DNA from 3 places in the Paenibacillus sp. FSL k6-2145 genome. Region 1 is predicted to be linked to each of the others. Evidence: predicted binding sites of a transcription regulator. Region 1 holds the regulator's gene; each other region holds the start of a gene.

Region 1 (4,711 bases):
CGGATTAATGCGCTTCAACAGCTTAGAAAAGGAATTGAAAAGTATCAGCAACGGATTCAAGATGCACTTCGGGCAGATTTGAACAAATCAGAGGCGGAAGCTTACGGTTCAGAGATTCGTATTGTTTTGGGTGAACTGGATTTTGCATTAGAACACCTGCAGGAATGGGCTTCACCTAAACAAGTCCCAACCAATCCGGCTATGCCGGATGGGGTGAGCACCATTTACCCTGAACCATACGGAGTGGCGCTTATTATTGCACCTTGGAACTATCCTTTCCAATTGGCCTTCGGTCCACTGATTGGAGCAATTGCAGCCGGTAACTGTGCAGTTATCAAGCCTTCTGAATTAACACCAGCCGTATCTCGTCTGACGTATGATCTGATTCAGGAGATCTTCCCTCAGGAGTATATCGCCGTTATGGAAGGGGAAGTCGAGGCCAGCACAGCATTGTTGAAAGAGAAGTTTGATTATATTTTCTTCACAGGAAGCACGGGTGTTGGTCGCATTGTGATGAAGGCAGCTGCGGAGCACTTGACTCCTGTAACTCTTGAGTTGGGCGGTAAAAGTCCTGCTATTGTCCATAGCGATGCAGATCTGAAGCTGGTGGCCCAACGTATTGTTCGTGGTAAGTTCCTGAATGCAGGCCAAACTTGCGTTGCTCCGGATTATTTGCTTGTACATGAACAAGTTCATGATGAATTGATCAATCTGATTGGTGCAGAGATCAAAGATAAATTTGGAGATGATGTGTTACAGAACACTGATTTCCCGCATATTGTCAATGCTCGTAACTTTGATCGGTTATCGAAATTCCTCACAGATGGCAAAACGCTGATAGGTGGACGATCTGTACGTGAGCAGTTGCTGATTGAGCCAACTGTACTTGGAGATGTGAACTGGGAATCAGCTGTCATGCAAGAAGAGATCTTCGGTCCGATTCTTCCTGTATTTACGTACAGTGACTTGAAACCTATGCTGGATGAGATTGTTCGTCGGCCAAAACCATTGGCATTATATCTCTTCACACAGGATGAGCAACTGCAAGATCAGGTTTTGAATCAAGTATCCTTCGGTGGGGGATGTATTAATGACACACTTTCTCATATGACTTCACACTATCTCCCGTTTGGTGGTGTAGGAGAGAGCGGTATGGGCTCATATCACGGGCAACAGAGCTTTGATGTGTTCTCGCATCACAAGAGTGTTCTGAAACGCAGTGAATAATTATCCGCTAAAATAACATAAACATGAAAAAAAGAGGTTGTCCTGTTGATCAGGACAACCTCTTTCGTATTTCATTACATCTAGTTTTGTTACTCAAGTTAAATATTAATGAATATCTCGGAAAAGGCCAATGACTTTACCCAGAATACTAACATGTTTCAAACGTAAAGGTTCGAAGGTCGCATTCTCCGGTTGAAGGCGAATATGATCTTTCTCTTTATAGAACGTTTTCACTGTAGCTTCATCGTCTTCAGTCATTGCTACGACGATATCACCGTTATCAGCAGTTTGCTGTTGACGGACAATAACGTAATCTCCGTTAACGATTCCAGCTTCCACCATACTATCTCCGACTACCGAAAGCATAAACACTTTCTGTTCGCCTACATAATGTGTAGGAAGAGGGAAGTAGTCTTCAATGTTCTCGGTTGCAGTGATTGGAACCCCGGCTGTAACCTTACCAACGACAGGAATACGTGCAACGCTATGAGCAAATTGATGAGAATGCTCAGATTCTTCCTGGCTCAAAAGCTCAATGGCTCTTGGCTTGGTAGGGTCGCGTCGGATCAAACCTTTTTTCTCCAAACGATCCAAATGTCCATGTACTGTTGAGCTGGAAGCAAGTCCAACCGCTTCACCAATTTCCCGTACGGAAGGAGGATACCCCTTCAACCGGACTTCATTTCGTATAAACTCCAGAATAGCCTGCTGCCTGCTGGATATCTTCGACATACCGTATCAACCCCATTTTAGTAACGTTTGGGAAAATTATAACATAGAACCTCCGTTCGTACAAACATAAGTTCTAAATAAAATAGCATTAAATCAGTGTTTTTTAACTTATAGAACAGAAATTGTCCAAAAGTCAGAGCATAATACTGCAAATGCTTTGCAAAAGGAAGTGAAATAAGAAATTTCTCCTTCAAAAAAGAAGCGAACAATTGTTCTAAAAATCTATTGAACAAAACAAGTGTTCGTGTTATATTGATTTCAACAGATAGGAACAAACGTTTGGAGGCGGGTATTTAATGAGATATTCTACTTATCAAAGCATTTATGAACCAATGAATTCGGAACTGGTGAAGACTAAAATAGGGAACTACAAGAAGGTTTTAGCGCGTTTCAAGATTTCTTCATGGATGTTAAAGGTAGCCATTACCTCTTTGATTATATTTATTGGATGTAGCACCGTTTTAACTGTATTTGCTGGCAATGAGAATGATGTTCTGCCTGGAGGAAAGATAGCTGTTTCACAAGGGGAAACATTATGGAGTATTTCTTTGGAACATAAACCGACGAATATGGATACACGTATTTATATAGAAGCAATTAAGAAAGTGAATCAACTTCATACAACTTCCATCCAAGTGGGACAAGTACTAGCTCTACCGCAATTTGCAGAATAAAATGCACATCAATGAGTGTTAACGCGTGTCAGCTTGACAAGCTGCCTTTATAATGGCAAAGTTAATATGACTTTGTATTTTTGGAGGGGACAAGCTTGGATATAGATAGTCTGGTAGCACGCATTAACGAATTGGCTCGTAAGCAAAAGTCCACTGGATTGTCGGAGGAAGAACTTGCTGAACGTGCCGAGCTAAGAGAGATTTATTTGAGTAATATTCGCAACAATTTCAGACAACAACTGGATACCATTGAGATTGTTGATGATGAGAATGACAAAGGCCACCAAGGCAAACTCAAACACTAACGAAACCTAATGATATCATTATGATATTTAGGTTTCTTCCTGTTATTTTGAGTGTGCAATTTATAGGGGGAAATGTTGGTTTACAGTTATGTAAGCCGATACAAAGACACATAAGGGGGATTCTCATGTCGCGTTCGTTCGAGAGAACGGTTAAGAAAAATTCCAAGCAGTTAAATCAGCAACGCAAAAAAAGTGGTCAACCAATCACGGGTACACCAGGTGAAGAAGTCTTTAAGGGACGCAGCTTGTTGTTCCCAATATTTTTGATTGGTCTCGCCTTTTTGTATCTGTTTATGAGCACATTCCTTGTGCAAGCTCCAATGACAACTTGGGACTGGGTGACGATGCTGCTTTACGTATTTTTGGCAGTCATCTTCATGCTTCGCCGTCCATACATCAAGATTAGCAGTAATCGGATTATCACGACGAAGGGTAATCGTGAACGTTCAATCGGGGTTGACGATATTGTCAAATTCAGAATTGAACCAGGTACAGTTGTTATCGAACATAACAGTCGCGGGAAAAGATGGGTGTTTACCAAGTTATTGAACCGTTACGATACAGATGCGATTGCCGAACGTTTGTTGAAGTTTGCAAAAGCACACCAGATCACCGTGGAAACCGTCGAAAAGTAATTATTGCATAAAGGGGTAGATGATCGGAATGGCGTTAAAAGCGATTTTGTTCGACCTAGATGATACTTTATTATGGGATGAGCGTAGTGTTCGAGAAGCTTTTCATGAGACTTGTCTAATCGCAGCGAAAGAGACTGGGGTTAAACCAGAAGAACTTGAAGAAGCTGTTCGTAATGAGGCACGTGGACTGTATGAATCATATGAAACCTTTCCTTTCACTAAAATGATTGGAATCAATCCGTTTGAAGGCCTATGGGCTAACTTTACTGGTGGGGATCAACCTGAGTTCCGTCAGTTGGAACAGCTTGCTCCAGTTTACCGTAAAGAATCCTGGCGTCGTGGCTTGTTGAAGTTGGGTATAGATCGGGAAGATCTTGCTGAACAGTTGGCCGCGCAGTTTGGAGTAGAACGGAGATCCAGACCTCATGTATACGAAGAAACGATGGACACCTTGCGCCAGTTACAAGGAAAGTACAAACTGTTGTTGTTAACAAACGGTTGTCCTGCTTTGCAACAAGAGAAGTTGGATGGTGTACCTGAATTGACTCCTTTCTTTGATGAGATTATTATCTCGGGTAACTTCGGAAAAGGAAAACCAGATCCGTCGATATTTGAACATGCTTTGAATAAACTGGGTGTTAAACCCGAAGAGAGCATGATGGTTGGAGACAAGTTAACGACTGATATTCGTGGTGCTTTATCATCTGGCATCCAATCCGTATGGATTAACCGTGAGCATAAGACCAACAATGAAACGTATGCGCCAGACCATGAAATAACGCATTTATCGGAATTAAATCAGCTTATTGCTAATTTCTAAGCAGATCAGCTATAACATCTTTCCTCAGCACCCTGAAACATTGGAAGCTTCTATGAACGATGCTGTCGTTCTTGAAGTTACCAATGTTTTTTTATTTGAGCTTGTTGACTAAATTACCTTGTTAAAAGAGATCTCCATTTTTTTTACTAAAAGTTATTGAAATTAGGGGGAAGCTGGATTAGAATATAACTAACATACTAGTATGACTAGTATTTAGATTGTCCTAAAGCAATTTCTTTTTGACTTACTTCATTAAAATGGAAGCAGGGAGTTATTGCTAATTATTTTCTATTGATTGTAAGCGCTTAATATTTTGAA
Region 2 (4,711 bases), 1.6 Mb from region 1:
TCTTTTTGCAACAATCGTCTTTCTTGTCGTTGAATTTCATTCCGACGTTCACGAGTGTCTTTTTCAGCTTCAGCACGAATGCGATGGATTTCATCCTTCGCTTCCAGCACCGTTTCTTTCTTCAGTGCCTCTGCCTCTTTCTTCGCGTTCTCCACGATTTGTACGGCAGCTTGTTCCGCACTAGAGATTTTAGCCTCTGCAAGAGATTTGCGAATAAAATATCCTACTCCGAACCCAATGATTAGCGCGGCCACAACGAGAGCGATCGTGATTGCAGGATTCATACTGTTCACCTCCTCGTTGGTTCCTCCAAGGCATTCCTTGGGTCAATTTGCAGTTTTCAAACCTTACATATGTTTGGGAATAACGAATACTCACGGCGATCCCCCGCCGATTTTCATTTCACATGTACATGTTTCCACGTACTATTCACTGTTTCCAGCGAACCCATAATTAAGAATGGTATAAATCTTAAGAAACCGAAACCGCTTTTTTGGAAGGAAAAAGGGTTGTCCATTTCTTACAGACTCATGTCCATTTTAGTATTTGACGAAAGAAATTGTCAAGAGAATGCAGTATAGAGACTCTAGTCTGCTAATCCCATAACAACGCTTCGTCATCTTCAGGGTCCCCAGCCTCATCTTCTTCAATTAAACAATTCACGACCCGGCGCACCATATCCATTGAAAAACCACGTCTCATTAGGAAGGGAAGCGTTTTATTTTTCTTCTCTTTGACGTCCCCTTTGACCTGATTCCATTTTTTGCGTCCGGCACTCAAGGCAGTCTCAAATTCCGCATCTGTACTAATACCTTCTAGTGCCTCAACAATGAGATCATTGGCAATGCCCTTTTGACGCAGCTCTTGCCTTATCCACAGTTTTCCCTTCCGCTTGCCCTCCATACGCTGTCTTGTCCATTCCTTCGCAAATAGATCATCATCCACTAACTTCTCCCGCTCAAGGCGATCCAGCGTCTCTTCAATTAATGGTGCAGCAAACTCCTTCTGACGAAGTTTCTGACTTAATTCATGGCGCGTACGTGGCTTATGCTCCAAAAAACGCAGAGACTGTGCATACGTCCGCTGTCGCTCATCAGCTACAATGATTTCCTCCAGATCCTTCTTCATAAACGTATTGCCTTGAGTCATCCTGTATTTAATCATCACATCTTCAAGAACCGTAATGGAGTGGATACCAAAAGTGATTCGATAACGAGCTTGCCTGCTCTTCGTTCGTTCTACACGTGTAATAATAAGTTCTTCGTTATCCGGAAATTGGGATAGGCCATCCTGTTCTGCTTCTTCATATAAATCCTCGTCATGTTGATCCATTCAGGTCTCCCCTTTCATAACATTTTCATTCTGACTACGCCAAGCACATCTCCACACATAAGACAAAGAACACTAATAATACAAAAGACCGGGAACTCTGCCCGGCCTTTACTCCACAGTTAGCGTGCTAACAGCCCCTGTCCATTGGGACAGGGGCTGTTAGACAGCATGAGTACTCCCACTACAATCCATTATCCAGATTGATCCAAGCTCAATCTGATAAGTTTACGGAGCCCAGTGGGGAACACCCTCAGGGTCCTCCCTACAAGGGAGGACCCTGAGAAATTACTCGTTGATTTCAAACAATTCTTGTTCTTCTTCTGCTTCTTTTTGTTGCTCTTCACTAGTTGGCGCAGGAACTGCGGTAGTCAAGTTACTAGCTACCCGAATTTTTTGTTCAATGATTTCAGCAATGTCTTTATGCTCTTTCATGAACTGCTTTGCGTTCTCACGGCCTTGTCCTAAACGCTCGCCTTCGTAGGAGTACCATGCACCACTTTTATTAACGATATCCAGCTCTGTACCAATGTCAATGATACTGCCTTCTCTCGAAATACCCTCGCCATACATGATATCCACTTCCGCTTGTTTAAACGGAGGTGCCACTTTGTTTTTCACAACTTTAATACGAGTACGGTTACCAATCATGTCATTGCCTGATTTGATACTCTCAATACGACGCACATCCAGACGTACTGTGGAATAAAACTTCAGAGCACGACCACCAGGTGTTGTTTCCGGGTTACCAAACATAACGCCGACTTTCTCACGAAGCTGGTTAATGAAGATTGCGATTGTTTTGGATTTGCTGATTGCACCAGACAATTTACGCAACGCCTGAGACATCAAACGCGCTTGCAAACCAACGTGTGAATCACCCATTTCGCCTTCAATCTCTGCTTTTGGAACCAAGGCAGCTACGGAGTCAATAACAACGATATCTACTGCACCACTGCGTACAAGAGCTTCTGCAATTTCCAGCCCTTGCTCACCCGTATCTGGCTGAGATAGAAGCAATTCGTCAATGTTAACACCCAATTTGCTTGCATATTGAGGATCAAGAGCATGCTCGGCATCGATAAATGCTGCTTGTCCACCAACACGTTGTACTTCAGCAATCGCATGTAATGCGACAGTTGTTTTACCTGAGGATTCAGGTCCATATATTTCAACAATACGGCCTTTAGGCAAGCCGCCTGTTCCTAATGCAATATCCAAAGCCAAGGAACCACTGGGAATAATTTCCACATTCATATGAGTGGACTCACCCAGTTTCATGATGGATCCTTTACCAAATTGCTTCTCTATTTGACGGAGCGCCATATCAAGCGCGGCACGACGGTCTGACAATAAGCTCACACCCTTTACTGTTTATAAGATAATGATACCTTGTTTTAACACGTTTGCCAAGCTTTTTTTCGAACATACATTCGTTTTTTTGTAAAGGCCGAGGCGCCTCTTCCTCAAGGAAACTTTCCATTAAACAGAAAAAAGAACCGTAAACAAGGCTGTAAAGCCTAATTCTACGGTTCTTCCGTCTTCCTTAATTATACTTGCTTGGAACTGTAAATGCAATCGAAGCTATTAACTAATCAATCCATCGCCACAAGTTTTTGCCATAAGCGATAGAGAATCGCTTTGGCTGAACGAATGCGAACAGTCTCACGATTACCATTAATACGCAGCTCATGAATTTCCGTCTCTTTTCCACGTTCAGCAAGAGCGATGAAGACAAGTCCGGGTGGTTTACGTTCCGAATATCCCGGTCCAGCTACACCGGTAACAGCCAGGCCAAAATCAGCATCGCCAATCATACGGATCTGTTCAGCAAGCACTTTTGCAACCTCAGGACTTACCGCCCCTGGTGCATCTTCACCTTCCAGATAATCATGAGGCACATTTAGCAACTTTTCTTTAATTTCATTGGAGTAACAAACAATTCCACCTTTGAGCATTGACGCACTTCCGGGTACAGAGGTCAGACTTTGCATGACAAGCCCTCCTGTACAGCTCTCAGCAGCGCTGAGCGTCAACCCCATGTCAGACATCATGGTTACAATCGTGTACTCTATAGGCACATCCTCGTTCGCGTAGAGATGTTCTGTCAAACGCTCCCGAATCTGAACCTCCATCGCATCCAGCTTCAGCTTCGCCTCTCCCTCACTCGCAGCCTTCGTGGAGACACGTACCGTAACTTCGCCTTCGCTCGCGTAAGGAGCAATCGTGGGGTCTGTCTGCGCGTCAATCAGATCCAATAGTCGATCTTCCAAAGCAGATTCACCAATACCTGCGAATTTGAGCATTCGGGAATAGATTGGCATCTCTTCTGTGAGCACATGCTGGAACAGCCAAGGCTTGACTTCCTGTTCAAACATTGGAATCAACTCTTTAGGTGGTCCAGGCATTACAACATAATATTTGTCATTGTCAGAAATCGCATTTCCCGCCGCAAGTCCTGTTTCGTTGGCAAGAGGTGTGCCGCCATCAATAACGATCGCCTGACGTCGGTTATTCTCTGTCATGTCCACATTACGATCTCTGAAAAAGCTCTCAATTTTGTCCATTGCCATTCGATCTGTATGCAGTTTCCGGTTAAGAACAGCTGCGAGCGCATCCTTGGTCAGATCATCTTGGGTAGGTCCGATGCCACCGGAAAACAAAATAACGTCTGCACGGCCCTGCGCAATGCGTATAGCTTCACTAAGACGGTTCAGGTTATCCCCAACCACCGTTTGGAAATATACATCGATCCCCATCGCAGCCAATTCACGGGATAGGTATCTGGCATTGGTATTGACGATTTGTCCAAGCAGTAGCTCTGTGCCAACTGCAATGATTTCTGCCTTCATTGAGCATCCTCCTGTACACGTGGTGAGTGATCAAAGGGCAATAGGATAATTTCCTATTGCCCCTGACCCAATGCTTCCTTCATGATTACCCATTTAAGAACAAACCATTATGCTTTTGTTAAATGAAGCAAATTTTTGTTTTTGATAAAGTAATCGATACCCGACCAGATGGTAATAAGCGCTGCTGCCCATACCGCAATAATATCGACGTGAATACCCGTGTATGAAAACGGGAAATTGTTCAACAGCAACAGCACAATCGCCACAATCTGCACTACAGTCTTCAGCTTGCCCCAAGCACTAGCGGCAACAACCGAACCATCCAGCAATGCAATTTGACGCAAGCCGGTAACTGCGAATTCACGACTAATAATAACAACTGCAATCCAGGAATCCAGCTTGCCCATCTCCACAAGCGAGATCAAAACTGCAGTAACCAGCAGCTTGTCTGCGAGTGGATCAAGCAGTTTCCCCAGATTGGTAACCATGTTATTTTTCCGCGCAAGGTATCCGTCAATTCCATCTGTGCT
Region 3 (4,711 bases), 400 kb from region 1:
CCCTTTCAGTGAGGGCTCCTGCTGAGGATCCTCAACAGCGCGTTGCGGAAATCCTTTTGTATCTAATGCGTATGCAGTACTTCTTCCTTCAATAAATAACACGCTGTAGCCGAGTATAATGGAAAGTCTGAGCTCTTCCCACTTGGAGTGAGGTTTTACATAACCCACTGTTGTAATGAAATCTCCGGAAGGATTTCCGGTTTCTAGTTGAAGCGGAGCAAGAACATTTTGATTAAGTGACGCTTTATCTGTCAATTCTTCCATATAGATTATAGCGGCTAGTTCTCCGGTCTGTTTTATGCTTAACTTTCGGATGATTAAGTCGGGAGTATTCGTAAAGATTTCTTCAATTCTACCCAAGGATTCGTTCAAACTTTTGGTGATATTTTCCTCTTTTGTGTTCATGGCAGATTGATCATCCACTACCCTTACCTCCCTTCTTACAGCAACATTTCCTTATTATGACGATTATTCTTCTTGATATACATCGCGGCTTGTTCGCAGGTACATCTTATTTTCTATGTTCATTTGAGCAAATCAGTAATATCAACGTTCATATGTTCAGTAAGCATTAAGGTTACATCCACTTTTACTTTGCTCCATAATAATGTCATTTTATGAATGTAACCTCTCACCGAATAATCTACCGTTAAACTCAGCTCAGATCTCACTTCATCTATGATTTTAATATGATGTTCCTTTAGCCTTTGTTTTGATTTGTACATCTCTAAAGCAATTTTCTTTTGGGTACCGTCCAGGTAGTCAACATACACAGATTTCATTTTGAAGTTGGAAGCGTATATTTTATGCTTATCTACCTCCAGAGCACCTAAAAGATAAGGGAGCTCCACCACCCTCTTCACGAGTGAAAGTTCCTCGAAAGTCTGTCGCAATTTACACGCCTCCTTCTTCAAGTTTTACAGCGACCAATTGATCAAAATCGACCCATTCAAATCCATTCTCCATTTCAATTTTGATTTTCTTCCCAAAGGTACTGACTGAAGTGACGATCCCGTGTTTATACCGATTGCCTGACTCAGTAAATATTTCAAAGGTGGCTTGCAATGTATAATTGAGCGACATATCTATATTCTGAGTAATAATCTCCCACTCATCTTCATGGATCAGTGGTTTCGCTTGATAATGAATTTGAGTTCGATGCTGTATAATTCGTTCTTTATGTTGAGGAAGCATCATGCGGCTCGATTCCCATAATCCATTGGCCTCCAGTTTTTTGCTCATTTATAATGCCCCCCAATTTTAGATGCTCGATCGATCGCTTGACCCGCAGCCGTAATGGAGCTCGCTCGTAGAATGGCAATGTCGCCAAATCGATCCTTAATGTCGTCCATCACCTGATCAATGGCCCGTTTCTGCTCTTGATCATCAAAAAAAGATAGTTGATATGTATCCGCGTTGGATAATTGAGACAGGGATACGCCTACACGGCGCACAGGTTGCCCATCCCAGTGTTGATGGAATATGCGTTTGGCTATCTTGCATACATCAACGGTTATGTTTGTAGGATCAGACAGTTTAACCTGCCTGTGAAAACCAGTGGGGTGGTCAAAATCCGCTCCAGACACACTTACGGATACGACACTACCCATCAGTCCCTTTTGCCGGGCTCTTCTGCATACTTCTGTACAGATATCGAGAATAACCACTTCGATCTCCCATGCCTCTGTGAAATCTCTAGGCAGGGTCATTCCGTTTCCGATATCCTTTTGTGTACTGTGCGTGTTCACGGTTACCGGCGAATTGTCGAGTCCATTTGCGACTCTCCAGATGACTTCTCCATTAACACCCCACTTACTTCTTAATTTGGAAAGAGGCGTATTCGCCAGGTCTCTAATGGTTCGGATGCCCATCTTCCACAGATGTTTTTCCATTCTTGAGCCTATCCCCCACATATCGCGGATGGGCTTATCTCCAATATGGAGGTGTAACTCCTCTTTCTTTAAGTGGAAAATGCCCCCCTCTGCTTTTTTAGCGATCATATCGCAGCATAATTTACTGATGATTTTGTTTTCACCAATGCCAGCTCTCGCGTATACGCCTGTTTCATTATAGATTTTGTCTTGAATTTGCTTGGCCAAATCGACTGGATCATTACCAAATAGATGCATAGACCCTGTAAAATCAGCGAATAATTCGTCTATACTGTAAGGTTCGACCAGATCGGTGAACTCCTCAATAATGGACATGATTTGAGTGGATACTTCGATGTATTCTTGCATGTGTGGTCTCACAATGATCAGTTCAGGGCACTTCTGAAGAGACTGCCAGAGTGGTTCCGCGGTAGATACACCCTTCGCTTTGGCTAGTGGACAAGCGGCAAGGATAATTCCAGAACGTCTTGCGGGGTCTCCCGCGACAGCTAATGGTCTATTTTTGTATTGAGGCATTTTTGCCTTTTCGACTGAAGCATAAAAGCTCTGCATATCAATGAGCATAATGGTTCGTTGCTTAGTCAACACTGAAATCACTCCTGTACTTTTAAGAACGTATGTTTGTATATATTATAAACCGAACACATGTTCTTTATGCAAGAGGTAAATATTTATATTTAGGCTACGACGAAGTGATGGATTCAAATCATACTAAGTCACACCAGCTTCTCCATCATTTGAACTCCCACCTGTAAACACAGTTTTCATTTTCCTGACTTAAATGCGAAAATACTTGAATATGTAATTAAGGGTGCTATTCAAAAGCCAATGCACAAAAAGCCGCTAAATTAGCGACTTCAATTGGACCATGTTCTTGTCCCGCGACAAATAAATAAAAGCAGCCGACATCAGCTGCTGCTTTTTTAGTATTTTATTGTTGGATGCTACTCCATCCGCTTACATCACATTGTCCATAATCATTATCACCCACAGCAACCATCGTACCATCCGATTTCAGTCCAATTGTATAGGCACACCCCGCAGAAATAGATCTAATTTCGTGCCAGCCACTTACATCACATTGGTGATGTTTATTCGAACCCACAGCAACCATCGTCCCGTCAGACTTAAGACCAACGGTATGATAACTCCCCGCTGCAACTGCTACAATATCGCGCCAAGCGCTTACGTCGCATTCCCCTTCATTATTTCTACCCACAGCCACTACCGTGCCATCCCATCTAAGCCCAACAGTATGAAGATACCCCGCCGAAACAGCTAATATGTCGCCCCAGTCGTTTACGCTACATTGGTTATACTTATTGTTACCAACGGCTGTTACTGTTCCGTCTATTTTTAGACCAACTGTATGCCAGTCACCCGTCGTGACCGATACAATATCATGCCAGCTGCTCACGTTGCATTCCCCTCCATTATTTCGCCCCACCGCAACCACGGTGCCATCTGATCTAACCCCGACAGTACGGCACCAACCTGCCGAAACGGTTACTATATTGCGCCATTCGCTTACATTGCATTGGTCATGCTTATTCCAACCGATAGCTGTTACCGTACCATCGGATTTAAGACCAACTGTATGTGCATTACCGGTGTTCGTAGCCATATGAACATTACCAGTCGCAACTGCGACGATATGGCACCAATCGCTTACCTTACATTGACCGTATTTATTATCACCCACAGCTATTACTGTTCCGTCAGATCTAAGAGCAACGGTATGACGACGACCTGCCGCTATGGTACAGTTACGGACCCGTTTCGCCTCAAATACTGCTTCCTTCCGTGAATTGTAGCCCATATCTTCCTCCTCTCCACCAATTGAAAATCCTCGGTTAGTTCAACTGTAAGTCATAAAGTTTGTTGTTACATCGTACTGTTACAAAAGAAAGGCTCGCACAGACAGGGTATTCTTACTTCCCTGCCCAATACGAGCGTCTACGTCAAATTGCACTCAAACAGTTGATCCATGTGTGTATTTTTAGCAATCGTTTCATTTCATGTAGCGATATTCTAGAAGATCCTTCAGATTTGAGATTTTCCACAGCAGCTTTTCGCCTACATTGGTTTCCCTCACCAGCTTCCGCGCCAGTTCTTTGTCCACCAATCTTTTTAGAGATAACACGTCCGTTCCGTTACATAACACATCTTCTTTTGAATTAAATTTCTGATGGGCGACGAGCTGCATACCAAAGGAATTGTATAACAAGGTATATCCGGCAATGCCCGTTGTGGACTGATAGGCTTTGGAAAAACCGCCGTCAATCACGATCATTTTTCCGTTTGCTTTAACAGGGCTCTCTCCACGACTTTCTTTGACTGGCGTGTGACCGTTAATGACATGTCCGTGATCTGGATTCAAATCAAACTCCTGCAAAATTTTTCGAGTGATCTCTTCATTTTCACGTAAATGGTAGTAAGGGTTCTTTCTCTCCTTATGTGCTTCTTTATCTTGGATAAAATACCGTTCAAAAGTGGTCATTTCTCTCTTTCCAAATAGCGAGGAGCATTCCCCTGTCCAGATGTACCATACCATATCCGTCGCCAGATCTTCTGTCTCTTCCGGATGCGCAAAGGCGTAACGTAAATAATCTTCAAAAACATCAAGCAATTGACGGCCCGCATATGTCTTGTCTTCAATCTGCATTTCTTCCATATTTCCTTCTTCATCCAAAGGAATACAGCCGTGGATTAACAAATTCCCGTTGTATTTTAAATAAAGACTACCCTTTTTCATAAGAAAATTCATATGTCTGGCCATCTTTTCGGAATGCTGAACGGAAAACAGCAGCTTTTCCATC

What was found. Region 1 encodes LexA, which represses DNA repair genes until DNA is damaged. Its sites were predicted from a motif close to CGAACATATGTTCG; they were not measured.
Region 2: a site for LexA is predicted at 2,752-2,765, ahead of recA (recombinase RecA). Genes of this name have one in related genera too.
Region 3: a site for LexA is predicted at 2,503-2,516, ahead of NZ043_RS25780 (DNA polymerase IV). Genes of this name have one in related genera too.

Annotation. Positions count from the first base shown of each region.
Region 1 covers NZ_CP150267.1:6,249,511-6,254,221, reverse strand. Annotated here, with positions in the region: gene NZ043_RS27615 (aldehyde dehydrogenase) at 1-1,227, shown strand, start outside; gene lexA (transcriptional repressor LexA) at 1,333-1,959, opposite strand; gene NZ043_RS27605 (LysM peptidoglycan-binding domain-containing protein) at 2,256-2,633, shown strand; gene NZ043_RS27600 (DUF896 domain-containing protein) at 2,729-2,938, shown strand; gene NZ043_RS27595 (hypothetical protein) at 3,064-3,573, shown strand; gene NZ043_RS27590 (HAD family hydrolase) at 3,602-4,393, shown strand.
Region 2 covers NZ_CP150267.1:4,666,074-4,670,784, reverse strand. Annotated here, with positions in the region: gene rny (ribonuclease Y) at 1-284, opposite strand, end outside; gene NZ043_RS20805 (regulatory protein RecX) at 595-1,332, opposite strand; gene recA (recombinase RecA) at 1,618-2,682, opposite strand; gene NZ043_RS20795 (competence/damage-inducible protein A) at 2,925-4,181, opposite strand; gene pgsA (CDP-diacylglycerol--glycerol-3-phosphate 3-phosphatidyltransferase) at 4,289-4,711, opposite strand, start outside.
Region 3 covers NZ_CP150267.1:5,847,401-5,852,111, reverse strand. Annotated here, with positions in the region: gene NZ043_RS25795 (spore germination protein) at 1-405, opposite strand, end outside; gene NZ043_RS25790 (hypothetical protein) at 525-893, opposite strand; gene NZ043_RS25785 (YolD-like family protein) at 895-1,242, opposite strand; gene NZ043_RS25780 (DNA polymerase IV) at 1,239-2,477, opposite strand; gene NZ043_RS25775 (chromosome condensation regulator) at 2,824-3,711, opposite strand; gene NZ043_RS25770 (fructose-1,6-bisphosphatase) at 3,904-4,711, opposite strand, start outside.